4 regions of the Paenibacillus sp. FSL L8-0435 genome follow, and region 4 is predicted to be linked to each of the others. Evidence: riboswitches for the same ligand, from Rfam matches in the RefSeq annotation. Region 4 holds a riboswitch; each other region holds the start of a gene.
What was found. A riboswitch is a leader RNA that binds a small molecule or an ion and turns the genes downstream of it on or off. The one in region 4 is predicted to bind thiamine pyrophosphate.
Positions count from the first base shown of each region.

Region 1: it holds a riboswitch for thiamine pyrophosphate, as region 4 does, so the genes downstream of both, tenA (thiaminase II) here and thiC (phosphomethylpyrimidine synthase ThiC) in region 4, are expected to answer to the same signal.
Region 2: it holds a riboswitch for thiamine pyrophosphate, as region 4 does, so the genes downstream of both, NST33_RS02330 (ABC transporter substrate-binding protein) here and thiC (phosphomethylpyrimidine synthase ThiC) in region 4, are expected to answer to the same signal.
Region 3: it holds a riboswitch for thiamine pyrophosphate, as region 4 does, so the genes downstream of both, NST33_RS04375 (ECF transporter S component) here and thiC (phosphomethylpyrimidine synthase ThiC) in region 4, are expected to answer to the same signal.

Region 1 is NZ_CP150185.1:3,657,103-3,664,496, reverse strand. Features, by position in the region: gene NST33_RS15840 (hypothetical protein) at 1-50, shown strand, start outside; gene NST33_RS15835 (spore coat protein) at 62-358, shown strand; gene tenA (thiaminase II) at 523-1,185, opposite strand; TPP riboswitch at 1,299-1,396, opposite strand; gene NST33_RS15825 (endo-1,4-beta-xylanase) at 1,604-4,276, opposite strand; gene NST33_RS15820 (PRD domain-containing protein) at 4,575-5,426, opposite strand; gene NST33_RS15815 (glycoside hydrolase family 1 protein) at 5,444-6,886, opposite strand; gene NST33_RS15810 (beta-glucoside-specific PTS transporter subunit IIABC) at 6,946-7,394, opposite strand, start outside.
Region 2 is NZ_CP150185.1:478,396-485,789, reverse strand. Features, by position in the region: gene NST33_RS02345 (MFS transporter) at 1-266, shown strand, start outside; gene NST33_RS02340 (hypothetical protein) at 638-1,147, opposite strand; gene NST33_RS02335 (phospholipase D family protein) at 1,276-2,565, opposite strand; TPP riboswitch at 3,112-3,224, shown strand; gene NST33_RS02330 (ABC transporter substrate-binding protein) at 3,446-4,486, shown strand; gene NST33_RS02325 (thiamine-binding protein) at 4,748-5,038, shown strand; gene NST33_RS02320 (ABC transporter permease) at 5,038-5,796, shown strand; gene NST33_RS02315 (ABC transporter ATP-binding protein) at 5,834-6,742, shown strand; gene NST33_RS02310 (TatD family hydrolase) at 6,824-7,394, shown strand, end outside.
Region 3 is NZ_CP150185.1:944,645-952,038, reverse strand. Features, by position in the region: gene NST33_RS04390 (PQQ-binding-like beta-propeller repeat protein) at 1-411, opposite strand, end outside; gene NST33_RS04385 (energy-coupling factor transporter transmembrane component T) at 513-1,307, opposite strand; gene NST33_RS04380 (ABC transporter ATP-binding protein) at 1,282-2,853, opposite strand; gene NST33_RS04375 (ECF transporter S component) at 2,854-3,447, opposite strand; TPP riboswitch at 3,677-3,787, opposite strand; gene NST33_RS04370 (pectate lyase) at 3,960-4,628, opposite strand; gene NST33_RS04365 (S-layer homology domain-containing protein) at 4,970-7,394, opposite strand, start outside.
Region 4 is NZ_CP150185.1:703,709-711,102, reverse strand. Features, by position in the region: gene thiC (phosphomethylpyrimidine synthase ThiC) at 1-1,690, opposite strand, end outside; TPP riboswitch at 2,116-2,229, opposite strand; gene NST33_RS03360 (IclR family transcriptional regulator) at 2,378-3,121, opposite strand; gene NST33_RS03355 (alpha/beta hydrolase) at 3,481-4,506, shown strand; gene NST33_RS03350 (Fe-Mn family superoxide dismutase) at 4,660-5,940, shown strand; gene NST33_RS03345 (hypothetical protein) at 6,089-6,313, opposite strand; gene NST33_RS03340 (lipoate--protein ligase family protein) at 6,384-7,238, opposite strand.

The sequences.
Region 1 (7,394 bases), 3.0 Mb from region 4:
AACAGCAGCTTCAGGAGCTCGGTGGAGTGCTGTCTAAAGCGACTGTATAGGAGATAAAAAAATGAACCCAATATTAGAACACATGACTGGTCTTAATACGCTGACCGATGACGTGATTGCAATGGATTTTTTGATGAACGCCAAGAGCAGCGTCAGAAACTACGCCATGGCTGTGACCGAATGTGCCACCCCCGAAATCAAACAAATTTTGATGAAACAGCTCGATGAAGCCATAGACTCTCATGAAAAGATATCAAATTACATGGTGCAGCATGGCTTATACCACCCTTACCATATTGCAGAGCAAATTCAGCTCGATCTGAAAAATATTCAAACTGCTATGAACATTCCGTCCTGACGCCCTTTTTTCGGTATCGTTGCAGCTCCACGAGAGAAACAAAAGGTAACAAACGAAAGCTCGTATGAAGCAAGGGGGGATAACCTCCCTCTTCAATACGAACTTTTATGCCCTCTTATTGTTTATGGACGCTGCTCTCTAAATTGAATTAACTACCATTGAACTCAAAGCTCCAGCCTCCATGACATCTCCCAAAAATCAAGCTCAAAGCGACTGCACATCACGAAAATATCTTCCATCCGTTGGTACGTTCCCTCGCTACAGCCTTCTAATAACTTATCCGTTAACGTCACAAGGGATTGATTGTTGCTGTTGTATTCAGAGGAAGCATATCCTGTGATCCAATCTCCATAAAAAGGATGATCAGCTGCACCTGGCTTTTGAGCAAGGACTTGACCAATCTCTGCATAGCTCCATGAACAGGCCAGAATGGATACAAGTACTTCTGCTATACCACCCGCATGGGAAACAGAGAGCATATAGTTAGTATAGGCTGCATTTTTCAGTGCAGGTTTTACCTGAAAAACATGATCCTCTGTAATCTCTAGTCGTTCCATATAAGATCGATGAATTTTCATTTCGCCATTCAGGATGTTATCTACATTTTTACTAAAAAACTGCATCAATTTGGGGTCGTGCGACTTGACGATACCTAGTGCAAATACGCGGGCATAATCGAACAGGTACAAGTAGTCTTGCAACAAATAATAACGAAATTGTTCAACCGGTAAGGAACCATCTCCGATCCCTTTCACAAAGGGATGCTCAAGACATTCCTTCCACACAGGCTGTGCCGCCCGATATAGTCTCTCTGAAATAGTCAACATATGTTCCTCCAATTCATAATGTACGTATTTAAAAACAAAAAAACGAAACATCCATAGGATGTTTCGCAGACAAATACACTAAAACAAGAGGGTTCGCATGAGCTACCCAAGTACAGTGTTTCATCGTTGCATCCCTACGTTGGCATTATCCAAATCAGGTAAGGTCGGTTTAACACCCTCTCAGCCGGTTAAGGCTCCCTCGCAAACGGTTGTATGTAGTTGATTACTTTCTTATCCGCATAAAAGAATAAAATAACATCCATTTAGTATATCAAGGGCTGTTTAATACAGTCAAGACAGATTGTATCACGCCTCATCAGCTTGAGTGACGTCTTTAAATGATGAAAACCATCACAACAATGGTTGAGTTTTATCCACTGTTATGATGGTTTCTATTCTTACAATTATTGTCGATGGTTTAATGACCGAGCTTGTTCTTTCCGACAAAAGTGAGTATTCCGTACTGCGAAGTGTTTCTCCAGCTCTCATTGGTCGTATCATTCCATTTGGCTACGTTCTGTTTACCTCCGCCCTGGTTGTCGTTAATTTGAAGATCGAAACCGAGAACATTTCCTGCTTTGGGCGTCAGTGATTGCAACTGGATTCTGGCTTCTACGAGATATCCTTTATTTGTTTTCTTCACAGCACTTACAAGGCGTCCGGGTGAGGCACCCCCTGCAAAGGTTCCCACATTGTCTGCACTGATTCTGAACTGGGCATCATCATATTGAAAATACGGTGTGCGCTGGTGATTCTCGTCCAGGAAAATCTCAACCGAATCCTGATCCCATGGGTTGATGTTATCTGTGATGATGTTTGGATCAGTGACGTCGATCAGCAGGTATAGATACTCACCTGTCCACATTGCCCGAGCGACTGCCTCTGCACCTTCGTTCTCATTCAACCGTTTTACTTCAAATGGTACAGCCTTATTCCATGATGTGTCTTTCTTCCCATCAATCTGAACAATCCCTTGTACAGCTTGTGCAGATTTGGGCATAGGGGCAAGCTGAATCACGCCGTATTTGCTTGTATCCTGTTCCTGAGATTGTGTTCGATCATTCCAGTACATTGGATTATAAGGTTGTGTCCCACTTGAACCGCCATCAGTCACACGGATATCCAATCCGGCTTCATATTCTGATCCGACTTGGATACCACCCCACGGAATGGACAATTCAACCTGATATCCTGCTTTGGTCTCGCGTACACGATATGAACGCTGCTCCACGCCCTCAGCTTTGCCCGACCGCTTAATGATTACGTGTCGGTCATCTGCTTCATATGAAGTGGTCTTGCCATTATTGAGATCAACAAAGATATCTACTCTGTCGTTCACATCTGCCTTCGCATCCTGAACATCCACAAGGATATACAGGTTACTTTGATCCCATAAGGTGCGGAAACTGGCTGATCCCGAAGAGTCGCCCTTCAGTGGAGTAGACACCGCTTTGTTCCAGAGTGGATCTTGTGAATGTTTTTTGATATCCGGTTTACCCGAAAGTGAGACGGCTCTCTGTGTCAAAACAGGCAAGCCTGATTCATCCACGAGCCCCCAGTATGCTTTTTTGGCCTTCAGGGCTGAATCAAACAGCATAGCCTGGTTGTTGTAAGACTTCTCATCTTGGAGTCCCCATAAGGTAACTGAAGAGATGTGATCTTTGTGTTTTTGGTACAAATCCAACAGTTCCTTATATCGATACGCCTGTTTTACCGCAACTTCATCCGACATCTCTTCACCAAATGGAATTCCGCTATCCACATCCAGTTCCGTGATCTGAATATCCAATCCAAGTTCGGCGAACATGTTGATCGTTTTTTCAATTTCCTTGATGGGAGGGGATTCCAGGTTATAGTGGGATTGCAAACCCACACCATCGATAAGCCCCTTATCTTTCAGTCGTTTGACCAACTGAAACATATGCTCTCTTTTCTCAGGGACTTCCGTGAAGTATTCGTTGTAATATAATTTGGCATTCGGATCTGCTGCACGAGCGAATTCATAGGTTTTCTCAATGTAATCCGGACCGATTAGTTCATAAAAGGGACTTTTACGTAAACCGTTGGCATCACCATTGCTATCCGCAATCGCCTCGTTTACCACATCCCAGGCATAGATCTTACCTTTGTATCGGGTCATGACGGTTTCAACGTAATCCTGAATCCGGGCAAGCAGTAATTCTCGACTCGCAGGGTTACCCTGAGGATCTTTGAACATCCACTCTGCTGCATCAATATGCCACAACAACGCATGTGCGCGTACGCCCATACCATGCTCCTCGGCGAACTGAACATATTGATCGGCTGCCTCGAACTCATAAACACCCTCGGAAGGAGACATGTACTTCGGTTTCATCTCATAGGTTGCGGTCAAGCTGTTAAAGTGCTTTGTGAGAAGTTGTCCATATGCGCCTTCCAACTGCCAGCGATACACCGCTGCACCAATGGGGAAATCATCTTGATACAGGTCCTCCAGAGACCGAATACCTTCTTCAATCTCCAGTTGCTCGGCCAGAGTAAATGATACATCATCCACATAGAACGATAACGTATCTACGCTACCTTCAGAGATGTAGGGTGTTTCGATGAACAAATTCAATTCAGTGGGATCATCGCTATACTGAAATTTTCCGGTGATCTTGTGCCATGTATTCCACTCTGCTTTGGCAATTTTCACGCTACCGATCGGGTTCCAGCTTTCAGCAGTTGTTTTTTTATATGTGGTGAGCTGTAGTGTTTGATCCGTGATGGGCTCCTGGGTAAGTCTTACATATGCCGTAATTTCGTACTCTTGGTTACGCTCAAGCAGATCCTTCATGGATAACATCGGTCCATGATAGGAACGCTCACGGTTGGCGATCAGCATACTGGACTGACCTTCGTGTGCCTCCTGCTGTGTCACTGTCAGCCTTTCGTTACCTGTACGTGGAGTCCATCCCTGAAGTGTACCGTCTTCAAAGTTTGTACTCAAATGGCCTCCTTCCACTTCCGTAACTGCCTTGGCTGCATGTGAGACATTCGAAAATGGAAGCATGGCAAGTACGAGCACAAGAACCAAGGCTGTTATATTCCATTGACCTAACCGTTTCATACAATTCCTCCTCTTGATCTGGTCTAAGTATTTCTGAACGGATTAACATCCAGATAAATAGATTATAGCTCTTTAGATAGCGCTTACATATAACGAATTTACAATAATTATAATAAAATGTTATCAATTGGTAATTATGATTTTAGGAATCAGAAGTTCGTTAATCATGGAATATCAAAAAGCCGCTACATATTTGCAAAAATAAAAGACCGTTTCCCGATAAAATACGAGAAAACGGTCATAGTTAGAAAATATCTTTCCCGAAAAAGAGTTAAGGGAATACAACTTTAACTTTGCTTTATAATCGTCCATCATCACCCTGTTCCTCCTGGACAATTCGAGCAATGTGAATCATCAAATATAATAATTCCTCGTTCGATATGGAGATGTCCAGCATATTCTGCACGTAGGTTTTGATCATCTCCGCGCATTTGTATTCAAGCGGATGCTCCTTCACCATGTGCTGAAATATAAAATCTTTCGCCGAATTGCCCAGACGCCCTTCTTGTAAACGCTGGATGAAGAATTGCAGGTGTGTGACAAGTCTCACATAATGGATGGAATTTTTGTTCAATTGCATATCAAGGGTGTATTGTATCAGATTAAAAATATCTTTTAACATCTTAACGGATTGCATCGTGCGCTCCATATTCTGTTCATGCGTTTGGGCATTCACGAAATGAAAAGCGATATTCCCTGCTTCTTCTTCCGGCAGTTCAACCCCCAGTTCTAGATTCAGCAACTGAACGGCTTCAAGGCCAAGTTCGAATTCAACAGGGTGAAACCTCTGGATCTCCCATAACATGCGATTCTGTAGTGCTACACCTTTTTTCCATCGTTCAATGGCAAATGACAAGTGATCCATAAGCGTAAAGAAGATTTGGTCGTCAAGAGACAACTTTTCTTTTGCATTGGTAATCAGTTTATTTATGACATTCACATGTTTTTCCGGCATGTTTTCGATGGTTCGTACGTAAGCCTGCGCAGACGGATTATTTTGCAGAATGAATCGTTTTTGGATGTGTTCTTCATCCAGTCGCTCGCCAACTTTGCCTTTGAACGCCAACCCTTTTCCCATGACAATCATCTCTTGCCCCTGTTCATCTTTGGTCAGAAGCAAGCTGTTATTTAATATTTTGATTACTTTCATGCATTCATCACGATCCTTTATTCTTTCGTGACCGCCTGATCCGAATTTCCGATACATCTGCCATTTTGTTTAATGACCTCTTGATACCACGAGAAGCTTTTCTTCTTCAAACGCTTCAAGTCTTTCAGATCCTGTTCACCACGGTTTACATAGATCATGCCGTAGCGTTTCCCATAACCCTGATGGGTGCTTACCACGTCAATAACGGACCAAGGGCAATAACCAATCACATCCACACCATCCGTCAGAGCCAGTCTGATCTGTTCCAGATGTTTCTCAATAAAATCAATCCGGTACGTGTCGTTAATCGTGTAATCTGCCTCGAGTATATCTGGGGCTCCTATACCATTTTCCGTAATTAGAATCGGGAGACCATATCGTTCACATACCTTACGCAATGTTAACCTTAGGCCAATCGGATCGATGACCCAGCCATATTTTGTTTTTTCGGTATAAGGATTCTCCGCGGCTCGGTAGACTCCCTGCTCACCAAGCATAATTTGCTGATCACCCGCACGAGCTGTAACATCCGACGCATCTCCCATACTGGCGGCAATGGTTGCCGTCGAGTAGTAGTTGATTGCTACCAGATCGGGGCTGCCAGACTGGATATCTTCCATGTCACCCTGCTCAATAACCGGCTCGATGCCGCGTTCCTGTACATAACTCCAGAATAATGGATTATACCGTCCCCACACCGATAAGTCGAGAAAACCCCATCCACGAATTGTCTCCCAGTTATGTGCAGCGATTGCATCTGCTGGTCTGGAGGTTGCCTGGTACATGGAGGTCATGTTTAATGCAGGACCAATCTTGCCTTGCGGGAGCATATCATGAAATAGTCGCATCGTTCTGCCTTGAGCCACAAACATGTGATGATTTTGCTGATACAGTTCCTTACTGGAAGGCAGACGTCCGCCTTTTGGTGTACCAATAGCACCGGGATGGAGAATCATTGTATTCTGCTCATTAATGGTCAACCAATATTTCACTTTATGCCCGTAATGCTCAAACAAGATACGCCCGTACTCCACAAAGGCATCAATCGTCCCCCGGTTGTTCCATCCTCCGGTTTTCTCAAGCTCGTAGGGTAAGTCGAAATGATACATGGTCACAATGGGCTCAATACCATGGAGCAGCAATTCGTCAATTAATTGGTGATAAAAATCGAGTCCCTTTTCATTAACAGGCCCTGTGCCTGAAGGCAAGATTCGAGTCCATGCAATCGAAAAACGATATGCTTTGAGGCCCAGCTCTGCAAAAAGCTTCACGTCTTCTCTGAATCGGTGATAGTGATCGCTCGCAACCGTGAAATCGGCGGTTCCAGCCGGATGATCACACATATCGATGACGGACAGGCCTTTGCCATCTTCGTTCCAGGCTCCCTCGACTTGGTAGGCCGAGGTAGAGCCTCCCCACAGAAATTCATTGGGGAATGGTTTGGTGTGTTGATATAACATCTCAAACACTCCTTCATTTTAATGTTGATTAAGATATATGACGGACCATATTAAGCTTGTTACGAAAGGTGGATAATCGTCGCTCCAACCTCCACAGGACTCTGCTTCTCCAGCTTAATGTCCGGGAAACGATCCGAATTGGCGATAATGATCGGGGTTATGACTTCGTAGCCTTCTGCCTTGATGGCGTCGATATCAAAGCGGATCAACAAGTCCCCCCGTTTTACGCGATCCCCTACTTTAATGGAAGAGTCGAAGTGTCGCCCCTTCAGGTTTACGGTATCCACTCCAATATGAATGAGCACCTCTTCTCCATCGTAACCATTTAATTTCACCGCATGTTTGGAGTCCATGAAAGCCGTAACTTCACCTGCGATCGGAGCATACAGTTCTCCTTTGGCAGGAATGATAGCAGCGCCCTTACCCAGTAATCCCAAAGAGAAGACATCGTCTGGTACACGGTCTAGATGGACTAATTCCCCTTGCATCGGACTTGCGATCGTAAGTG
Region 2 (7,394 bases), 230 kb from region 4:
GGCTTGCGATGTCAGGCATTTTCTCCATTGCCCTTGTCTTCGCCAGTAAACTGCTTCCCGGAACAGAAGAATCCACACCCAGCATTTTGATTGCCTCAGGTGGAGTTGGCGGTGCCATTCTGCCTTTGACTACGGGATGGAGTCTTGATCATCTGGCGGTTAATCAGTCTGCATGGATGCTTGCCATTTTTGCAGTTGGCCTGCTTGTCATTAGCTTAATCACGTATCAATGGCAGAACAAACATATAGCGAATTCTGCGACTTAACAGTTATGTGTCGATCCAGTCCTGAGGATTAGAAATACCTATTAAAGAAATCGAAATGTCTACTGTCATAACTTGACGGTGGGCATTTTTTTGTAGCTTTACTTTGTTCTAACAAATCTAACACACGTTATTATAGATAATTATCTCAAATTCAAGGTCTCGTTGCAGTTTTTTAGCATAATAACGCCGCTGAGATTCGTTAGATTTTTCGTTCCCTAAAAACTGGCCTAATAAGATGTTCTCGATTCGTTAGCGCTGTAATTGTGGTGGAAGGTAGCCTATCTTTGCCTCTGATCACCTTAAATCAAGGGAAAGAATTCGCTCTATTCATTTGCACAAGATTGCCCAGGAAATACTTATGGCCAACCGAATCAAACACTTTTGTTAACGACAGGCACTACAGGGCCATTGCCTTTGATGAATTTACCGAATACATATCGGACGAGGGGTCCCAAAATGATCAATTGATATGGCAGCGCCAGGCTGAAGTTACGAGCAATGGTATGGAGATACGTACGGAATACGGATGACCCACTTAATTGATCAGCGAGATATGCTGAAACCATCCCATACAAGGACATGATCAGAACCATGCCAATCACCATAAAAAATGACATGGCTAGCACACCCAGAATTTTGTTGGACTTGTCAAAGGGCAAGGAAAAAGCAATCTTTCTCGCCACAGGGCCAACAATGAAAGACTCCACCAGAAACGCGATGACAAAACATAATATGAATTGAAGCAGTATCTCAAGCGGGGACATCTTACCGAGTAACCCACTGTGCCATAAATTGAATGTCATCATGACGACAACCATTCCTGTACACATCATTAATCCGAAAATAATTTGTTCCTTCTTGCTTGTTGGCAATTCTCTCATCCTCTCTGTTTACCTTCGTAATTATAGAGATGAGGAAACCCTCCACATAAGTGAACATTCTGTGAACAGTTGTGATTTTTCCAAATTAAAATTTGTAAAAGTAGCTATATCTATTAGCTGGTTCTTCTCTACAACAGAAATCTCCAGAGAAAAGACAGTTTGGATAAAGCTGTGATTGCCATTCGTTTGAAAACAGGGCCTTTCTGATTCGTAGATTCTGCTGGATACTCACCATTATTCACACGTGTACTATGTGCACGTTTGATATCCATAGCTTCTGTTAGTTCGTTGGCGAATGCAGAACCAGAAATGACCACAGCAGATTCGGTATTTAGAAAGGCGGATCTGGGATCAAGGTTATACGAACCAACCATGCTGAGGTAATCATCCATGACAAATGATTTGCCGTGTATGGAATAAGGGCCTTGGTATTCATAAATGGCCAGATTGGTATCAAGCAACCGTTTCTTAGAGCTTAAGTATCCCGCGAAAGCCAAAGGGTTAGGGGTCTGCTGGATTGAATTGGTTACCATGACCCATTCTGCTTTTGGATTCATCGACAGATGTACGGCTTTCTTCATTTTCTTGGTAGGAATGGCATATGGCGTCTGAAGGTACACCTTCGACTTTGCTTGATTGGCGAAATGAACAAATGCTCTCCACATGATCGGGTCTTTATACAGCCTTTGGATTGGATTGTGAATGAAAGCGACGTGGTCGGAACGAAGAGCCTCTTGAGCCCATTCCTTCGGCAACACTTTAACAAAAGGATCGCTCTGAGCCCGAGCTTTTTTATATAACTGAGCCAGCCGAGCCAGCTCTTTTAACCCCTTTGCATGATGTTGACGTTTGGCATGTTTTTCTGGTTTGGTGAATGGATGTTCCCATAACAGATCTATATATTTTTTCATTTCAACAACTGTGCTGTTCGTATTATGGTTTGGATTGTAAACAAGGACATCCCGATCGAATACATAGTCTTTTTTGGGTTGCAATGCCATGTATCTATCACCAATATTTTGGCCGCCAATGATGCCATATGTGTTGTCGACAAGAAAGATCTTGTCATGCAGACGGTTATGCCATGTCCATGGCATAACTATGTTGAGTGGTTCATAATACCTTAACTCCACATTGGGGTGAGCTGCAATGGCATTAGGAATATCACGCAATTCTCCGCGCATGTTGTGAAAAATCCCGTCTAAAATGATTCGAACATGAACACCCCGATCAGCTGCATCGAATAAAGCAGCAAAAAAGAGTTGAGATGTTTTTCCTTTTTGGATGGAGTAATAAGCCAGGTCGATGCTTGTTTTTGCCTCTCGAATGGTCTGGATTCTCACCTGACCGGATTGAAAGCCGTCCTCCAAGAGCAGTACGCGATCTGTCGTACTTCCTGCGGTTAACAATTTTTGCATATCCGTATTTTCAATAGTAGATGGAGACGGAACCAAAAATAAAAGGTAAGCTGTGAAAAAAACGTAGACACAATAGGACAGAATAATTGCGAATATGGTTTTAAGGATCATTCAGTACGCCCCCATTTTTATGTAAAAAGTAATTATTTGTATAGCAGTACTATCTCCTTTTGTATCTAAATTATGTTGTTTAAATGAAGCAAGCGTCTCCGGTCAAGGTCAATCGATCAAGAGCTGATCACTGAAATAGGGAAAGCAGCCCTGATGCGACGAGATATCAAACATCGGATTTGATCCAAGTTTTTGTTGAAAACCTTCCAGATCCTCAGCACTGAGGCTATGGCCCACTATCCGATGCTTTTGCACTCAGCCAGATTTCCTTATATGATTCGCCACGATAATTATTGAAAATAACACATCTAAACAGGCTGATATACATATGTATAACGGCCTGTTTGATAAGTTCATACGTGTCCCCATCCAGTTCCTGACTGGACACGTTCCACCCGCTGGCCTATAATTACACCTAGTAATGCCCGTAACTTCATAGTTTCCCAGGGGAGTCGGAATTGGCCGGCTGAGAGTGTATCCCACCAAGATACTAACCCTTAGACCTGATCTGGATCATGCCAGCGTAGGAATCGGAGTATATCGAAATGGCACAGCCCTATGGCTGAACGCCACCTCTCTAACGCCTGCACGCGTCCCGGAATACGGGGCGCTTTTTTAATGTTCTTTTATATAGCCAGAGAGCTAAAAAAAGTGACGTTATCCAGATCTCAACTGGTATAAATCTGTCGATTTATGCAAGATGATTGGATATGAAGCCAAGGAGTACCCCGTGCCAATCGGCCGGACATACCGAAGGAGAGAACCACAAATGAAATGGCGTAAAACGATGGGATTGTTGCTCTTATGCGTGCTTATGGTGACTGTAGCCGCATGTGGTGGCAAAGAAGCTGCCCCAGCTGGGCAGAACGGCAACACAAATACGGAAAGCAGCAACGAAGGTGACACTGCCGCCCTGAAAGATATTAAAGTGGTGCTCGATTGGACACCAAATACGAATCATACCGGCCTGTATGCGGCTGTAGATCAAGGTTTTTACAAGGCCGAAGGCTTGAACGTGGAGATTGTACAACCAGGTGCCGGTGGCGCAGATACGATGGTTGCCTCCAATGAAGTGCCTTTTGGCGTAAGTTATCAGGAGAGTGTAACTCAAGCCCGCACACAGGGTGTTCCATTGGTCTCCATCGCAGCAGTTATTCAGCATAATACATCCGGGTTCGCTGCTCCGGCGGATCGGAATATCAAATCACCGAAAGATTTTGAAGGTAAAACCTATGGCGGTTGGGGTTCCCCTGTGGAAGAAGCCGTGATGCAATCCATTATGGAAGGCGACGGAGCCGATGTATCGAAAGTGAAAAACATTAACATGGGTGATGCCGACTTTTTCACCGCAGTGAAACGGGACATTGATTTCGCGTGGATTTTCTACGCTTGGACAGGTATTGAAGCCGAACTGCGCGGGGAACCGATCGACATGTTATATGTAAAGGATTATTCAGAAGCACTAGATTACTACACACCTGTCCTCGTAACGAACGAGCAGACGATCCAAAACGATCCTGAGCTGGTGAAAGCATTCTTGAAAGCCACTTCCGAAGGGTATCAATATGCGATTGATCATCCCGAAGACGCAGCCAACATTCTGATCAAGGCCGTACCGGATCTGGACAAGGAATTGGTACTGGCAAGCCAGAAGTGGCTCAGTCCGAAGTACACGGATGACGCCCCTCGCTGGGGGGAACAGAAACAGGAAGTGTGGCAGAACTACACCGACTGGATGTTTAGCAAAAAACTGCTGGATGAACAGATCGATGTGAGCAAGGCATATACAAACGAGTTTTTACCCCAATAAAATTTCTCATATAAAACGAACTTAATATTTACACGAGGACGGAGAGGACAGAAATAACGTGAAAAAGCGAAGCGGTCGCCTAAAAGCTTTCTGAAAGAAAGCTTCATCGGAAGCATACGCTATCACCGGATTTTCCCTTTAGAGAAAGGGAATCAAAAAATCTGGGGATAACAGCGATTGGAAGGTTATTCTGTCATCGAAGTGCTAAGTGTAACAGTTATTAGTTCATTTTATATATCACGAAAGGAGCCGTGATCTCTCATGGCAAGCACATTACTTAGCATTCAGGTTATTCCCAAAACGCCAAATGGCGAGAACTCTTATCCTTACGTAGATCGCGCCATTGAAGTTATTCAGCAATCCGGCCTGAAATATCAGGTGAACGCACTCGACACCACGATGGAGGGGGAACTGGAGGAACTGCTGGAGGTTGTCCGCAAGATGCACGAGGTACTCGTGGAGGCTGGCAGCCCAAGCATCATCTCCCAGATCAAAATCGCCCATAGCCCTACTGGCTTCAGCATGGATACCCTGACGGAGAAGTATCGCTAATGCATGCCTATTTCAAAAGTGTATGGCCGCCCATTGTGGCGGTTATTCTCTTTATAGCGATATGGCAGGGAGCCGTCTCCCTCTTCCATATTGAGAAATGGATGCTGCCTGCACCGTCCGATATCGCCCGCGAAGCAGCAACTCAGGCCGAACGGCTTGGCATGCACGCTTCCGCAACCATTCAGTTAACGCTGATTGGATTCGCCGCTGGAACAGCGGTTGGATTACTGATTGCGATGGTGCTGCATTTGGTCCCTTTTCTCAAGTCAGCCCTGTACCCTCTACTTATTCTTAGTCAAAATATCCCAACCATCGCGCTCGCGCCGCTCCTGTTAATCTGGTTCGGATTCGGACTGTTGCCCAAGCTGATTACCATCATCCTGGTCTGTTTCTTCCCCGTCGCAGTGGCGGCCATGGACGGCTTGACCCGTACAGATGCAGCGATGATGAACTATATGCGCATGGCTGGTGCGAAACGTCATCATATCTTCTGGAAGCTGGAGCTTCCCCATGCGCTGCCATCCGTGTTCTCCGGTGTCAAAATCGCCGCTACCTATAGTGTGATGGGAGCCATCATCGCCGAATGGATTGGCGCAGACAAGGGTATTGGTTATTATATGATGCTGCAAAAGTCAGCTTATCGCACCGATCGTTTATTCGTGGCGATTATGATTATTGTCGCGCTCAGCTTGCTGCTCTTCCTGCTCATTGCACTGCTGGAGAAGCTGCTCGTGCGCTGGCGGCCACAGAAGCGGTAGTAAAGCATGTAATCTGTATATAGGAAGTGATGACCATATGAATCGGCAACAGGATGAACAAGTCCAGCCTGGACGAGGAGCACACACAATGGAGCCAAAGCATGGTGAAAAGCTTCACCCGGCTACGCCTGATCGACCTGCCAATACGACTCCTGCTCCCGTTCCACCTGCACTGGACGTTGTTAAAGTTCATGCATCATTCCGTGAACGGCGGAGCAGGTTACCGGTTCTGAACGGCCTGTCCCTGACTGTGGAGCAAGGCGAGTTTGTTGCTATCGTTGGTCCATCCGGCTGTGGCAAAAGCACCCTGTTCCATATCATCGGCGGTCTGCTGAAGCCACAGGAAGGCCAAGTGCTTATGAACGGTCAGAATGTAACGGGACAGCGTGGCAAGATAAGTTATATGCCCCAACAGCCCGCCCTTTTCCCTTGGCGTACCATTGAAGATAATGTACTGCTTGCTGGAGAAGTAGCTTCAAGCGCTCCCCCTCGGAACGAAGCACTTGCAGAAGCTCGTAAGTGGTTAAGCAGCGTGGGTCTTGCCGGGTTCGAGCAAGCCTATCCTCATATGCTGTCGGGCGGAATGCAGCAGCGTGCGGCATTTTTGCGCGCCCTGCTCAGTCCGCAGGAACTCATGCTGCTTGACGAACCTTTCAGCGCGCTGGATGCACTGACACGCAGCGACATGCAGCGCTGGCTGCTCGATATCTGGGAACAGAACCGCCGCTCGGTGCTGTTCATCACCCATAATATCGAAGAAGCATTGCTGCTAGCGGATCGGGTCTATGTATTATCCAACCGACCTGCAACGGTGTTGCACGAGGTACATGTTCCTTTTGATCGCCCAAGACGAGAAGAAATTACGGAGGAATCCGCTTTTCTGGAGCGTAAACGGCAGATTGCACAGTGGATGCGAGAAGAACAGCAGAAAGCCCGCCTATCATAATAGCGCGGGTTTTTAAGTTATTATTTTCCTTTAATGGGTGATCCACCACAAGAAATTCTGCGTAACATAGTTAGAATATAAATGACCACAAGGAGGAATTCCCTCGTGCATTCTCAAGCTTTTGCACCATTAATTGATGCTCATATTCACTTCGATCAGTATACCCCTGACGAACAACGCGAGATGCTGCTATCTTTCCCGTCTCAACAAGTCGAGGCAGTCATCGCCGTGTCCATGAATCTCGCTTCTTCCCAGGCCAATCTGGAGCTTGCAAAACAACATCCACGTAACATCTATCCAGCCTTCGGTTTCCATCCAGAACAGGAACTGCCGTCCGTTGTAGAAATGGACCTGTTCTTCCAATGGATCGAGAAGCATATTGGACAAGCTACAGCCATAGGAGAAGTCGGCCTCCCCTATTACAACCGTCAGGAAGCGGAGCAGGCAGGGCAGCGCTTCGATCAGAGCGGGTATATCGAGTTGCTTGAACGTTTCATCCAGCTCGCCAAAAAGCACAACAAACCACTTGTCCTTCATGCGGTATACGAAGATGCGGATATCGTCTGTGATTTGCTGGAGCAAAATCAGTTCCGACGCGCCCATTTCCACTGGTTCAAGGGTTCTCGCGAAACCATAAGGCGTATGGCTGATA
Region 3 (7,394 bases), 240 kb from region 4:
CATGCTTCTGCTCTCCTTCAGTGCATACCAACTTGGCAGCCAAAAGTTTCCATGATCGGTTGACTTAAGCTGCACCCACTCGCCTCGAACCGAGGCCAACGTATACTTTTCGTTTTTTGTTGTATAGTATTCAATCCCCATCTGGTCAGCAGCCACACTGCCATCCCTCCTGTTTTTGAACAGAGGAATGTCATTCATAAGTGTAACGGGTTCTCCTTGTTTGTAGGCCAACTGTGTTGATAAGACTTGAGAACTTGCACCCAAGGCTTGTGGCGTTGTAGCCAACGCTTGTCCTCCAAGCACGACCATTTTGGAATCCAGCAGCATCCATCCCGTCAACAGCACAGCTGATAATCCAGTCATGGTAATCCATTTGTACCCCGTTCTCTGCCAGTCAGGACCCCTCTTCACTCTCGTTCATCCCCATCCATTAGAAGTTATTTCCAATAGAGACGCAGCTATAAGGAAAAAGTTACCGTTTACCTCAATATATTTCTATCTATCTCCCAATATTACCTCACATCCACCATCGTAGCATGATAAGGAAAGGTGACCCCAATGTAATAAGCCGCTGTTAAGGTGAGCATATAATAAAATACAAACCACAGATCAGCTCGCGAATAGCCAATCTGAATGTAATACGTCCGGCTTGCGCCATCCGTGAATCCCTTCGCTTCCATCGCTACCGCCATTCGCTGTGCACGGCGAATACTCTGTGCCAGCAGCGGAATAGCGTAACGCTTAAGTGTACCATACACATTCCAGCGAGAGCCACGTTGCCGTGTTCCACGAATACGAATGGCGTAACGGAGCGTCTGGAATTCATCCAGCAAAATGGGGATCATGCGCATCGCGGCCAGAAAGCTATAGGCATATTTTGCAGGAAGCCGCCACTGCTGCATCAGTGAATAAAACAGCCTTACCGGCTTCGTTGTCAGTCCGAACAGCAAGCCAGCCGCTGCCATGCTCAACGAGCGAAAACCCAAGTGTAGACCGCGATAGAAACTCTCCTCGGTTATGTGAATCAATCCCCACTTATACCATGTGGTCTCTCCCTTACCAAACATCATCATACCTGTGGACGTGGAGATAAACACCAGAATGAATGGTGATGCGTACAGCATCAATCTATACCACGGATGACCTGTCCAGCACAGTAACAGCATCATCGCCAACGCAACGTTGGCCATTACATTCAGATTGTGAATGAGGATAACGATGACAAACATCATCGTCAGAATGATCATCTTTAATCCCGGGTTGACGTTATGAAGCCAGGTTTCACGGTGAGGAAACGACAGTTGCATCAGTTAACCTCCCCTCATCTACCGTCCAGATTCGGGTGCAATATCTTTTTACAATTTCACGATCATGGGTAACCATAACAATAGCTGTTCCTTCACGCCGCAATTGCTCCAGTTGTGTTAACATGGCAAACGTATTACGGGCATCCTGTCCAAAAGTAGGTTCATCCAACAGCAGTATTCGCTGCTCTCTCACCAGTGCAGAGGCAACGCTCAAGCGTCGTTTCTGCCCCATCGATAATTGGTAGGGATGACGCTCGGAGAGGTCGATTAGTCCAAATTGATTCAACATATGATCAGTCCTGGCAAGTCTTTCTTCCGTTGTAAGCCTGCCCCCCAGCAATGAGAATTCTACTTCTTCCGCGACGGTGTTGGTCACAAATTGAAACTCCGGGTTCTGAAATACAAACGCGATTCGATCTGCAAGCTGCTCCGTTTTGCCAGAAGGCTGACCGTCCACCTCATAATGACCTGTTGTTTTCAGGATATTCATCAGAGATAACAACAATGAACTCTTGCCAGCTCCATTAGCTCCGACAATACCAATCCAATCCCCATGCCATACTTTGGCCTGTTCTACCTGAATGAAGGGTCTTTTCCCACGCCATCCGGTGAACTGCTGCAAGTCCAGTGCAGGCTGATAGGCGGGTGATACAGGCGATAAGGATGAGACGTGAGATATGGGGGATATACCCGGTGTATCGGATAAGCCAGACGATTGCTGTGTTTCCACACTTGAGATGCCGTGATCCACACGCACTTGAAGCTCTCCAGAAGCACTTCCCTCTTCTTGCTTAGCTGCCTGCTCGTGCTCATCCCACACACCCGGATACCAGATTCCATAAGCCTTCAGCTTGCCCCGTTCATCCGTAAATACCTGCTGTGCTGGCCCATCCGCCACAATCTTTCCTTCAGGTGATAACACAATGATGCGGTCGACCATATCTACAATCTTGTTTATTTTGTGTTCAACGATGATGATCGTTTTGTCACTGGCGATCCTTCTGACGGTATCCCACACCTGGGAAGTCCCCTCATCATCCAGCAGTGCAGTGGGTTCATCCAAAAACAATACCTCCGGGTCCATGGCAAGCATTGAAGCAATCACAAGACGCTGCTTCATCCCCTGAGACATGGACTGGATCAATACACGATTCTGTTCAAAGGATAACCCCACTTGTTTCAGATAATTTTCAATCAGAGCAGGCATCTCTTCACGCGAAATATTTCGGTTTTCCAGAACAAATGCGATCTCTTCATCCGTAAAGGACATACAGAACTGGGTATCCGGATCTTGAAAGACCACTCCTGCTTTGGCGGGAACCTGAATATCATCACATTTCATCGGAATCTCAACCGAACGTGGTATCAGACCGCTCAAAATTTGCAATAACGTCGATTTACCGGAGCCACTCGGGCCAAGCAACAGCACTTTCTCCCCTTGACGAACAGAGAGAGACAAGCCTTGAAATACCAAGGCTTTCTCTCCCGGGAACTTGCATCTTAGATTTGTCACACTTACCGCTTGCGAATTCCCCTCTCCGCTCATCTAATCCAGCGCCTCATAATCTTGTTTGGATACCGGTCTGAGTGAACGCGTTACACCGGTTAGTTCCAATGCTTTGGCGAGATAATAAGCGAACACTCCTGCAATCAAGATGCTTCCGATGAAGCGGAATCCGATAAATAACGTGTAGTTCCAGGCCGAGAGTGAATCAATATACCCGTACTGATAATCCAGCAAAAGCGAAGCCGCTGCAGCTCCTATGGCTGCAAGACAGGTGACAAACAGATTGGTTTTGCGATACAAAAATGCGGCGAAGAATATCTCTGCTCCCAATCCTTGCAACAGACCGTATACAAGTGTGGACATGCCCCATTCACTACCCAGAAAAGCACTTACCGTTGATGCCGCAACTTCGGCAAGAATAGCCACGCCTGGTTTACGAATGATAACAAAAGCAAACGTGCCCGCCATAAACCACATGCCGTAGATCATCTGCTCCGCATGAACGCCAAATGGTTTCATCAAGTCATATGTAGGTCCCCATATCTTGTAAATCACCCCAAACACTACTGCGATCACGATGGTTACCAGAATATCCGTTAGTTTCAATCGCTTGTTGCCTGCTGTTGTTGCCATGTTCTCTACGTCCTTCCTTTGTTCCCTGTGGGGTTTATCATAATAAACGAAAAAGCCTCCCCGGTTCCGGGAAGGCCTTACGCACAGTGTACATTCCTCACAATGATGTATGGGATGGATGTCGAAAATACGGAATATCAACCAGCTCCTCTCCGCCCTGGCAGATACACCACCACAGTTCAAAGAGGTCTGTTGTTCATCCACGTTCATTCTCACAATTCACCCTTACATATCGCAAATCCATGTTCTCTACGCTGGCATTACCCAGATCAGATGTACGGTCAGCGGCACAAGGCCACTCTCTCAGCCCAACTTCATTGAGCTCCCGGTTCACTTATTTCATTGCTTCTAATGTACATCAGATGGGTATTTGTGGCAATGGTCTCTACAAAAATCAAAAGTTGGCATAGGAAAAGGCATCCCCCTGGATGCCTTTTGGACATACTTCACGATGTGAAATAGCTACCTTATCCGTAGACGCCTTCAATCCGTATTCCAAGGTATCCCTGTTCTTAATATTGCGTGTTACCGGACTGGCTCGTTTTCCCTGAAGCAAACCCCTTGAACAACGTTGGCACTTTGGAATAACGGGTATTCGTAATTTTTCCTTGTGATGTGCTGCTGTCTGTACGCAAAATCGAATCTTTTACATTGGAAATGTTGGAGTTATCCAGCGTCATGTTAACTGCAAAGGAAGTTCCACCATTTTGGCGAACCAGCTTGCCAATATCGTCTGCACGGAAATTTTTGATGTTAATTGTTCCAGCTGCATTCATCTGGAACACTTTATCATAAGCCTTATATGCTGCCCCACCGGTAATGTTAACCGTTCCGGCAGACTTCAATGTCAGTGCATCCTCGCCCACGTCCTGCCAGACCACATTCGATATATTACAGTTGCCATAACAGTGAACACCATCAGCAGCTGGTGTTCCGATATTTACATTTTTGAGCGTAGCCCCTGCCTCCAGACGGAAGACTGGCTTCTGATTTTCTGCTTGAGATCCGTCGCCCAGTGTGGAAGGATTGGCTACAAATGTTTTACCTTGACCGTCATAGGTCGTACCCTTTGGAACAACAATGGTTGAATTTACAACCGTAGGCGCAGCCGCAGCCGGAACGGCACCAAATATAGAAGCAACCAAACCAGCGGACAGTAACAACGTCAACATTTTTTTCATAACTTTATTCCTCCCTTATTCTCTCGTTATTTGGTATTGTACAAGCCTGAGCTTGTACTGGAAGATCGTCAGAGGTGCACCTCTGTCCGACCCACAACCTAATCCTACCAAATAAGGAAGGTAACTAGAATAATCATTAGATCATGTTTGTATTTTCCAGCATAGAGCATGATGTTTCAACATGCTTAGCGGTATCGTATCTACTTGTTATGTACCGATATCAACTTCGAATATGCTCTATTTAAGCCACCAAAAGATTTAGACACGAAAAAAAGAAACCCTTAGTCTTTTTAAGACAGGGTTTCTACATGATACATTTAAAACTAATCTAAATCCTCTATTTATTCTAGAGGTTCCAATTCATCTTCGTTAATTTCATCCGATGGTTGAAGTAAAGTCAGTGGGTCAACATTGGTAAATTCATTTACTGTTTCATAAGTAACCACGCCATCTTCAGAAACGATCATTCTGAGAACGACCCAGTATATTTCATTACCACTGGCATCTGCTACAGTATACGTTGCACTTGGAGTAGCTACAGCACCATGGAAAACATCAATTTTTGCACCAGATTTCTTAATTGTGCTTGATCCAGAAAAATGATGAACATAGAATGTATACGTTCCAGGAAGTAAGTGACGAATGGTTGTCGTTTCAGGTCCATAAGAAGTTACATCATCCAAGTCCAAATCGACCATAAGTTCGCCATTATTATAATATTGTTTATCAGAGTAGAACGTATGGAACATTCCCTCATCACCTGCAGGTCCTACTAGGTGTGAATCCAGATCCACTGGGTCTTTACCCCAAGTTAGTACGAAGCGAGTTTCATCTTGTGTAGGTATTTCTATAGCAGTTTGATTCTCACGTTTATTTTCCACATTTACTGCTGAGACACCAATGAGATAAGTTGTAATATATTTTGTATCTCCACCTCCAAGTTCACCTGTGTAGATGCCTGGGGGAAGATTAATATAATAATCTCCATAAGTATCCGTTGTTACAGATCCAACGATTTCACCTGTTTTGTTATCCAAACCTTTTCTAAACGAAATACTTAAGCCTGCAACCGGTGCTCCAGCTACATCCTTGATGTGGCCACCGAATCCTGTAAGTTTGATTGCACCACTTTGGCTTCCTGCAAAATGTGTTTTATTAACATCTGACTCCACAGTGATGTACAGTGTAGCTCCATAGCTATCAATAGCATCAAAAGTAAATTCGCCATTGCGGTACTGCAAGTTATTCAATTGTTGTTCTGCCCCATCAAAATAGGCACGAACTATGAAATCATTTGCAGTCAGTTCAGAAACATCCAAACCCTCAGAAAAATTCAACTTTGCACTTCCATTTGTAACTTGAATCCCTTTGAGTGTCGGATAGACTGTTCCTTCGTTATAGACTGCAACGGTTACTGGAACATTGATTTCGAAGTTTCCGTATTTGGCTTTTACCACTGTCGTACCGTTGCTTTTAGCTTGAATCTTTCCTGAGTCAACAATGGCAATAGCGCTATTCTCAACATCCCATCTTGCAAAGGAAGTGATATCTTTCTTCGCTGGGGAAGCGATCCCCGTGAATACGATTTGACGGGTCGAATCAATTGCCGACAACTCTGTTACTTGAGGAGCGTAAACTACACTAGTAACTGTAGGATCTGCCTCAATAGTTGGGAGTTGACTAAGTTGACTGAAATCGATGCCTTCTGCATTGACCAGAGCCGAGGATAACGTTCCAGCTCCAGAAAATTGTACAATTGCATTTAATATAGCGCGATTCACTACAGCACCATGGTTAATTTTAAACACGGTGTTCAATGCATCTTGGAACACTTCGAGATTACCAATGGTGGAGTTACCTCCAAATTCCACTGAAACTTGCTCTGCATGAACCATTACAGAGTCGAAGCTTCCACTGAGCACTACCGAAGAATTATGGGGAATCGACTCTGCTATTTCAATCGGTCCAACATCACCCGTGGAGACATTCTGTACGATTGCACCAGATCTAATCTCAATCTGCTGAACATCACTTCCACCTTCCAGGACCAAACGAATACTGCCATCCGCTTTGTCAACAATCACTGTTGCAAGAACCGAGTCCACTGCATGAATACTATTTGGTCCTCCGCCTTGAATCTCAGTAGTTCCCGTGACACTAACATTATCAAGAGTCACGTCACCATTTCCTACGGACTCAAGTATCTTCAGCTTACCATTTACTTTGGTGTTTTTTAGAACGACACCTTGGGAACTAATAGTTACATTTCCAGTTACATTACCAAGAGTATATGTACCTGGAGCAGAGAGATTATTACTAGGGGCTTGTTCCCCGCCTCCACTATTTCCACCATTGTTACTTCCGTTCCCTTTATCTCCGGAGCTGCTACCGCTATTTCCCTTACTGTTACCTTCAGAAGGTTTTGCTGTTTCAGGTTTTGCTTCATTTGAATCTTCAGTATCAATCTCTGTCTTGGCAGGAGTCATGTAACTATCATATGTAGACTTATTTATCACAAACTCATATGCAAGTCTCGCTAGCGCCTGTCGATCTGCTATGCCCGATGGATTAAATTTTACTGTTCCATCTTTTTGAACTAAACCTTTGATAAAACCAGATTGATAGGCAAGTGACACAGAATCTTTCGCCCAGTTAGATACTTGATCCAAATCTGAGAGTTGAGGCTTGGATGTTTGACTCGTTACATTTTGATGATCCCAACCAAAGGCTCTAACAAAAAATACAGCCAACTCTTCTCTTGTCACA
Region 4 (7,394 bases):
TGTCCTGCGTAATGCGCATGCTACAGAACTTTGGTCCGCACATGGAGCAAAAATGAGCTTCCTTGGCCCCTTCTGCTGGCAGTGTCTCATCATGGTAGGACAGCGCACGTTCAGGGTCTAGTGACAGGTTGAACTGATCACGCCAGCGGAACTCGAAGCGTGCCTTGGACAATGCATCATCCCGGCGCTGAGCACGCGGATGACCTTTCGCCAGATCGGCAGCGTGGGCCGCGATCTTGTAGGCTATAACCCCTTCCCGCACATCATCCTTGTTGGGCAGGCCCAAATGTTCTTTTGGCGTAACATAACAGAGCATGGACGTGCCAAACCAGCCAATCATGGCCGCACCAATGGCGGATGTGATGTGATCGTAACCCGGGGCAATGTCGGTCGTCAGCGGCCCCAAAGTATAGAACGGTGCCTCTTGGCATATCTCCATCTGCAGATCCACATTCTCCTTGATCTTGTGCATCGGCACGTGACCCGGGCCTTCGATCATCACCTGCACATCATGCTTCCACGCGATCTGCGTCAGTTCCCCAAGCGTAGCCAGTTCCGCCATCTGTGCTTCATCATTCGCATCATAGATACTGCCAGGACGAAGTCCATCTCCCAGCGAAAACGCCACATCATACCTTTTCATAATCTCGCAGATTTCTTCAAAATGGGTGTACAAAAAATTCTCTTGATGATGCGCCAGACACCATGCTGCCATAATGGACCCGCCCCGAGACACAATGCCTGTCATTCGCTTGGCGGTCATGGGGATATAACGCAGCAGTACACCTGCGTGAATCGTAAAGTAGTCCACGCCCTGCTCTGCCTGCTCAATGAGTGTGTCACGATACAACTCCCAGGTCAGCGCTTCCGCTTCGCCATTCACCTTCTCCAGGGCCTGATACAGCGGCACCGTACCAATCGGCACAGGTGAATTACGGATAATCCATTCCCGGGTGGTATGAATGTTTTTGCCTGTGGACAGATCCATCACCGTATCCGATCCCCAGCGTACCGCCCAAGTCATCTTCTCCACCTCTTCCTCGATGGAGGAAGATACGGCAGAGTTACCTATGTTGGCATTGATCTTCACGTGAAAATGACGACCGATCAACATCGGCTCACTCTCCGGGTGATTGATGTTGGATGGCAGAATAGCTCGTCCACTCGCCAGCTCCTGCCTCACAAATTCCGGTTCCACGCCCTCACGAATGGCGGCAAACTCCATCTCTGCCGTAATGACTCCTTGCCTCGCGTAGTGCATCTGGGTCACACAGCGTCCTGGCTGTGCCCGCAGTGGTTTGCCACGTAATCCGGGATACTCTTCGGCGCCGGCTCTCTTCCCTCCGGGCTTCAGTCCGTTATCCTCCGGTTTAACCGTACGGCCCTGATAAGCTTCGACATCGCCACGCTCTGTGATCCAGCGGGTACGCAGGGCTGGCAGACCTACACGGAAATCCGCATGAAATCCGGGATCGGTCATGGGGCCGCTCGTATCGTAGACACGCAGCGGTTCGTTATGCTCCACCCCTTGGGGAGTATTCGTGTCATGAAGGGCTATCTCACGCTCCGGTACAGCAATGTCCGGCCGTGAGCCCTGAATGTAGACTTTGCGGCTGCCCGGAAAGGGCTGAACCCGTCCGGCCGCGCTTGTTTCCTTTTCCACCTGCTGACCGTTATGTTCCTGTTCCATCGCTTGTTGTCCCGTTTGATTTCCTGCACTCATGTCGCTTGTCTCCTCCTCATTGTTCGTTCGCTTGGTTTTGGGTTGGCATCATCATTAGCTCGCTTACGTACCTGTCCCAAATCATGCGCAATGCAGAGAAGAAAGAGCGATCCTACACCAGACCAGGGGAGACATTATTTATGTACAGTTCACAACAGACCGAAGGCTGCCGCAGATCATGGATCTGTGGTGACTTCTCTCTCATCATCCAAACCCACTTTCGCAGGTTATTGAAAAAGAAGCCCATAGAATCCTCGCTATATCGCCTGTTCACTGTATATAAAAAAGCCGGTCCCCGAAGGAACCGACTTTTAATGTCCATCACCAATAATGCACCTTTATGCGGCTCCTTAACGGAGCCCTACAAGGGTCACATCATGTGGTGGTTGTGGTCATATCGCCGATTACTTCCCTACGCTGGTATGATCCAGATCAGGTGCAAAGGGTCCGGAATCTCATGCGATTCCGTCTCAGTCCGGACAGTTCGGACTCCCCCAGTAACGTTAACAAGTTGCGGCATACACATGCCGCAGTTCATATTCAATGATGCTGGCCCCGCTGGGCCGTCCATAACAGAGTAGCGCAACCGGAACATAAAAACAACCTTTATATTCCAGAACACCAACTCAATTGGAGAAAAACCTTACCTCTACATCAGGATAACATGAGCCCCATCTGCGTAGCAGCTTCCTTTAGCACAGGTGCGTATTCATGCAATGTCTCCTGTGAGAGTCGGCTGACAGGCCCTGAGACCGAGAGTGCGGCTGCAATATTGCCTCTGCGATCCATAATCGGTACCGATACCGCGGCAGCTCCCGGCTCACGTTCCTCATAACTCGTCGCATATCCGTTATCCCGAATGTCTACCATTTGCGCCAAATACACCGCTGGATCGATAAATACCGGCCATTCAGGACCATTCATCAATTCTTCACGATCCTCGTCCGTGGCAAACGCCATCAGGACTTTGCTGGAAGCGCCCACAGACAGCGGCAGTCTAACACCAACGGGAGCAACTCGGCGAATCGCCTGATCACTTTGCACAGCCTGAATCCGAATCCGTTCACTGCCATCACGCAGGTACAGACTCACGGTCTCTCCCAATCGATCTCTCAGTCGCTCCATCGCAGGAAGCAGCAGAATAGCGGGATCATCACTGCGGGACATATGAGCTGACAGCTCCCAGATTCGGATGCCAAGTCGGTACTTCTCTGTTGCTGCATCGCGGATCACGAACCCTCGATCCTCCAGCGTAGCCATCAAACGGTGAACTGTACTTTTGTGCAGGCCGATCTGGCTGGCAATTTCGGTGAGTCCCAGATCACTGCGTGTGGTAAAACATAATAATATATCCAGCGCCCGCTCCACAGCCCGGACGGTTAACTTGCGATCTTCCATGGCATAATGCCCTCCTCATGTTTCATCACATGAAACTTGGTTACATAAATTATATGAGAAACGGTCTCATCTGTAAACCAAAAAGAGCCAAAATCGAAATAGGCCAACGTGCAAATTTTTCCTTTTTATAAGACTTAATCCCCTGTAATTTACACACTAAGGTAATGTTACCCATATATCTTAAGAACTATATAACAATTGCGTAACAAATGCCCTCAATCAATTGACTTTGACTATATTGGAACATACGATAAAGATATATTACATTAAGATATCGCTCTGAAGCAGGCTCTGAAATCGACGCAATTCTCTTTTCATGTCGTTGTTATCTTCAACTGAACTTCAAAGGAGGGGCATTCATGTATCCAACATCCCAGAGCGAAGCCCCGCTGCAAACAAAAGTGTCCGATCTGCCCTCTTCCCTATCACCGAGGCTGATTCGGTTCAAACATATTATCGTAGCGTTGCTGCTCTCCGTTGTATTTTTTCTACTGTTTTGTTTTATTGCACTGCATGGTTACATCGCATGGGTATTATCCAATCCAACGGTAGCGCCGGTCTTCTCCAATCCAATGCAGGCCAAGAACATGAAGTACGAAGACATCACGTTCCCGGCAGCAGATGGCAGCCGGACGATGCAGGGATGGTATATACCTGCTGACAATGCTGCAAGCAAAACGATTATTTTCAGTCACGGCTATGGTGCCAATCGTGAAGAAACATGGGTACCCATGTATGACCTGGCACACTATGCCCATCAACTTGGGTTCAACGTGGTCATGTTCGATTATGGCTTCGCCTCGCAGGTGAACAAAGCCGTAGCCACAGGTGGCAAAGCTGAGTCACAGCAATTGCTGGGTGCCATCCAGTTCGCCAAGCAGCGAGGTGCGCAGGAACTGGTTGTCTGGGGTTTCTCCATGGGTGCCGGTACGGCGCTTCAAACCGGACTGATTACCCAGGAAGTGGATGCGATGATTCTGGACAGTACGTTCCTGCTTGAGCCGGATACGCTGTACCACAACATTCATAACCAGATCGATCTCCCGCGTCAGCCTACACTCGAGATCATGAATCTGTTATTCCCTGTTCTGAATGGTACCGGATTACAACAGATTCCATACCAGGAAGTGAAAAAGGAAGATTATCCGTTCCCGATTTTCTTCATCCATGGCACAGAGGACGAGAAGGCGCCTTATCCAATTGCGGAGCAACTCGCCGCCAACCAGACCAATCCGTACTCCGATGAATGGATTGTCCAGGATGCGCATCATGAGTTGATCTTCCGGGAGCATCCAAAGGAATATCTGCGCCGTGTCTCAACTTTCCTGAGTCATGTAACGAAAACAAGCAGTGACGATGTACAGAACACGAATAGTGGAGAATAACCAAATTCCAATCATCCGATTTTTTTCCAGAGCCCTCAGGGGCTCTTTTTTTTTGCACTCATAGGACAACAAGCTCGCGGAATATACTCTTGGGACGCATGAACAGACGGTCTGCATGCAATGAATTTCATCTGAAGGAGGTTCAAAATAAAGATGAACTGGTATGGATATGGTCACCTGCTGCCTCTGCGGACATTGGAGGAAATCCGTTTCTGGAAAGAGCAGGAGAAAGAACATACACTCGTCATTCGTGCCCTGGTTCCTGATCTGGAGCCCCCATACGTCAAGCTACTGGAGGAATGGGAGGTTACCTTTGCAAACAGTGAGCGAGTAGCCAATCAGCTTTTAAAACAACTATTGCCTGGAACCCATTCGCCTGCTCCCTACATGGTTCGTTGTATCGATCAACTTGTGTTGGCAGCTCGGCAGCAATCGAGAGAGTTCATCAAACAGCTATACGTTCTTCTGGAGCAAAGTGCTGCTGTGCAAGCTGTTCCGCTTGCCAAAGTACTCATTCTGCATTTTATCCGCGAGTCGGAGTATTTTCTGGGCGTATTGGATACACTTGGCCAACCTGGCATCTTGCGCGAAACGGATTCGGAGCCATCGCTTTTTCTGGAAAATGCGCTGCATACGTCAGGGCCAGGAAGCATCCATCGCCAAGCTTCAGAAGCTCCAACTTCTCCAGAGGGGAATGTAAATGCACCTGCCGCATCAGCTCAGATCCAATCGGCAACCGTTCAACCGCCTTCTACCGGAACAACACAAGCCACACCCAGCTCTACAGCACCTCCTGTAAAAGAAAAGCCGGTTCCCATTGGAGGACACACACTGCCTCCCCTTCCCTATGCGTACAATGCGCTGGAGCCACATATTGATGAGCTGACGATGCGTATCCATCATGACAAACACCATCAATCTTATGTGGACGGACTAAATGTAGCGGAGAAGAAGCTGGCGGAATCGCGAAAAAAGAATAACTTTGAACTCATCAAACATTGGGAACGTGAACTCGCCTTCAACGGGGCAGGCCACTACCTGCATACGATCTTCTGGACAATTATGAACCCTGCTGGCGGCGGTAAACCTTCCGGTATGCTGGCGGAGCAAATCAAGCGGGATTTCGGAAGTTATGAAGCGTTTAAGAATCAATTCACGGAAGCCGCGAACAAGGTGGAAGGCAGTGGCTGGGCGATGCTTGTCTGGAGCCCGAGAGCACATCGTTTGGAGATTTTGCAGGCGGAAAAACACCAGAACCTGTCCCAGTCCGATATCGTACCGCTCCTGCCACTGGATGTGTGGGAACATGCCTACTATCTGAAACATCAAAACGAACGCAAAAAGTATATCGAGGATTGGTGGAACGTTGTCTACTGGCCTGCTGTTGCCGAGCGTTACGAAACGGCACGCAAGTTGTTGTGGCCGCCCTATTAAACTTGGGGTCAGATGGATTAGAGAAAAAAGAGATATCTCCAGCCAAATGACTGAACGATATCTCTTTTTGGTGTAAACAAAAAAGCAAGTCTCTTGTAAAAAGAGACTTGCTTATATTTTGAGAGACTTCCTATTTCTAAATGTTCACTTAAGAAGCACAGCCCTCGCACGCCACATAGTTGTCGCCAACCTGTTTGCTAATGGAGATCAGATCGCCCAGCTTGATATCAGACTCATCTGTAAACTCCAGATCGGCTATACGTGCAACGATCAGTGCAGCAGCCTCTTCCTTGCTTGTTGCCATTTGGCTGAACTCGGATTTTTCGCCTGTTGATACAACCTCATATAAATACGTATATCTCAATGTGTCCATCCTAACACTCTCCTTCCGAAATCACATCATATCATCTCTATTAACCAATTCCAAGCCCTAGTAAAAAGTGTTAATCGTAGCGCAGCTTCATCTGCTCAGCTGTCAGGCGTACTTCTTCAGAGCCAACGCTAAGCACCCTGCTGGTCTCCGCCTGCGGATAGCGATCTCGCAGTGTTCGAACCAAAGCCGCAGTATATGCCGCAGCCGAAGGTACACCTGCCAATTCTTTCAGACTTGCCATCGTGCCAGGCTGAACATCGGGATATCCTTCACTCGCCCCACCTGCTGCACGCTGATAAAATTGACGCACGTCCGCTGCCAGTTGATCTCCCTGACCTTCCACGATGATAAAAGCCGTAATGATATACGCCTTTGCCTGCCTGCGCTGGGCAATACCACAGAATTTCAGCCCACCTACACTGACATCATAATCTCCCGGGCAAAAAGCACCCTGAACCTCGCCTGTCTGCGCCTGATTCGACCACGGCGTTAGCGACTCGGCAATAATCGAAGCCATCTCCCGGAAATCATCATGAATATTGATGGCATGTCCGGGATTAGGCAGAATCAATGACACATTAACTACCCCTGGATTCAAGGGTACTGCCGCTCCACCGGAAGGCCGAACACAGACCGCTGTCCCTTGGCTTCTTATCCGTTCCATCGCTTCTACAGCCTGTGGCAACCTGCGGTCACGCAGACCCGCTACAAAGGCATCTGGGTGCCTCCATATATGTGCAACAGGCAGATGCCCTGCCCCAACCCGCCTGCACATAACTTCTTCCCAAGCAAAAGCTTCGAGTACACTACTACCTTGTCGCATGAGTGGTGTCTCCCAGATTTGCAGACGCAATGTAGCCTGTTGATCTGCCTGTAGTCCCTTTTCCGGCTGAACCGGTTGATCTGAATGGGAAGGTACACTCATCGTTCCATTACCTCCGGCTTAACGAATTCATATGTATTCAGTATACAGGAATGACAACGCCATATGTAAATAAGCCGGTTCCCCAGGGAACACGGCTTATTCATATCATATCCTATGGCCTAGAAACTGCTACTTCCAAAACCAAAGGAACTTACT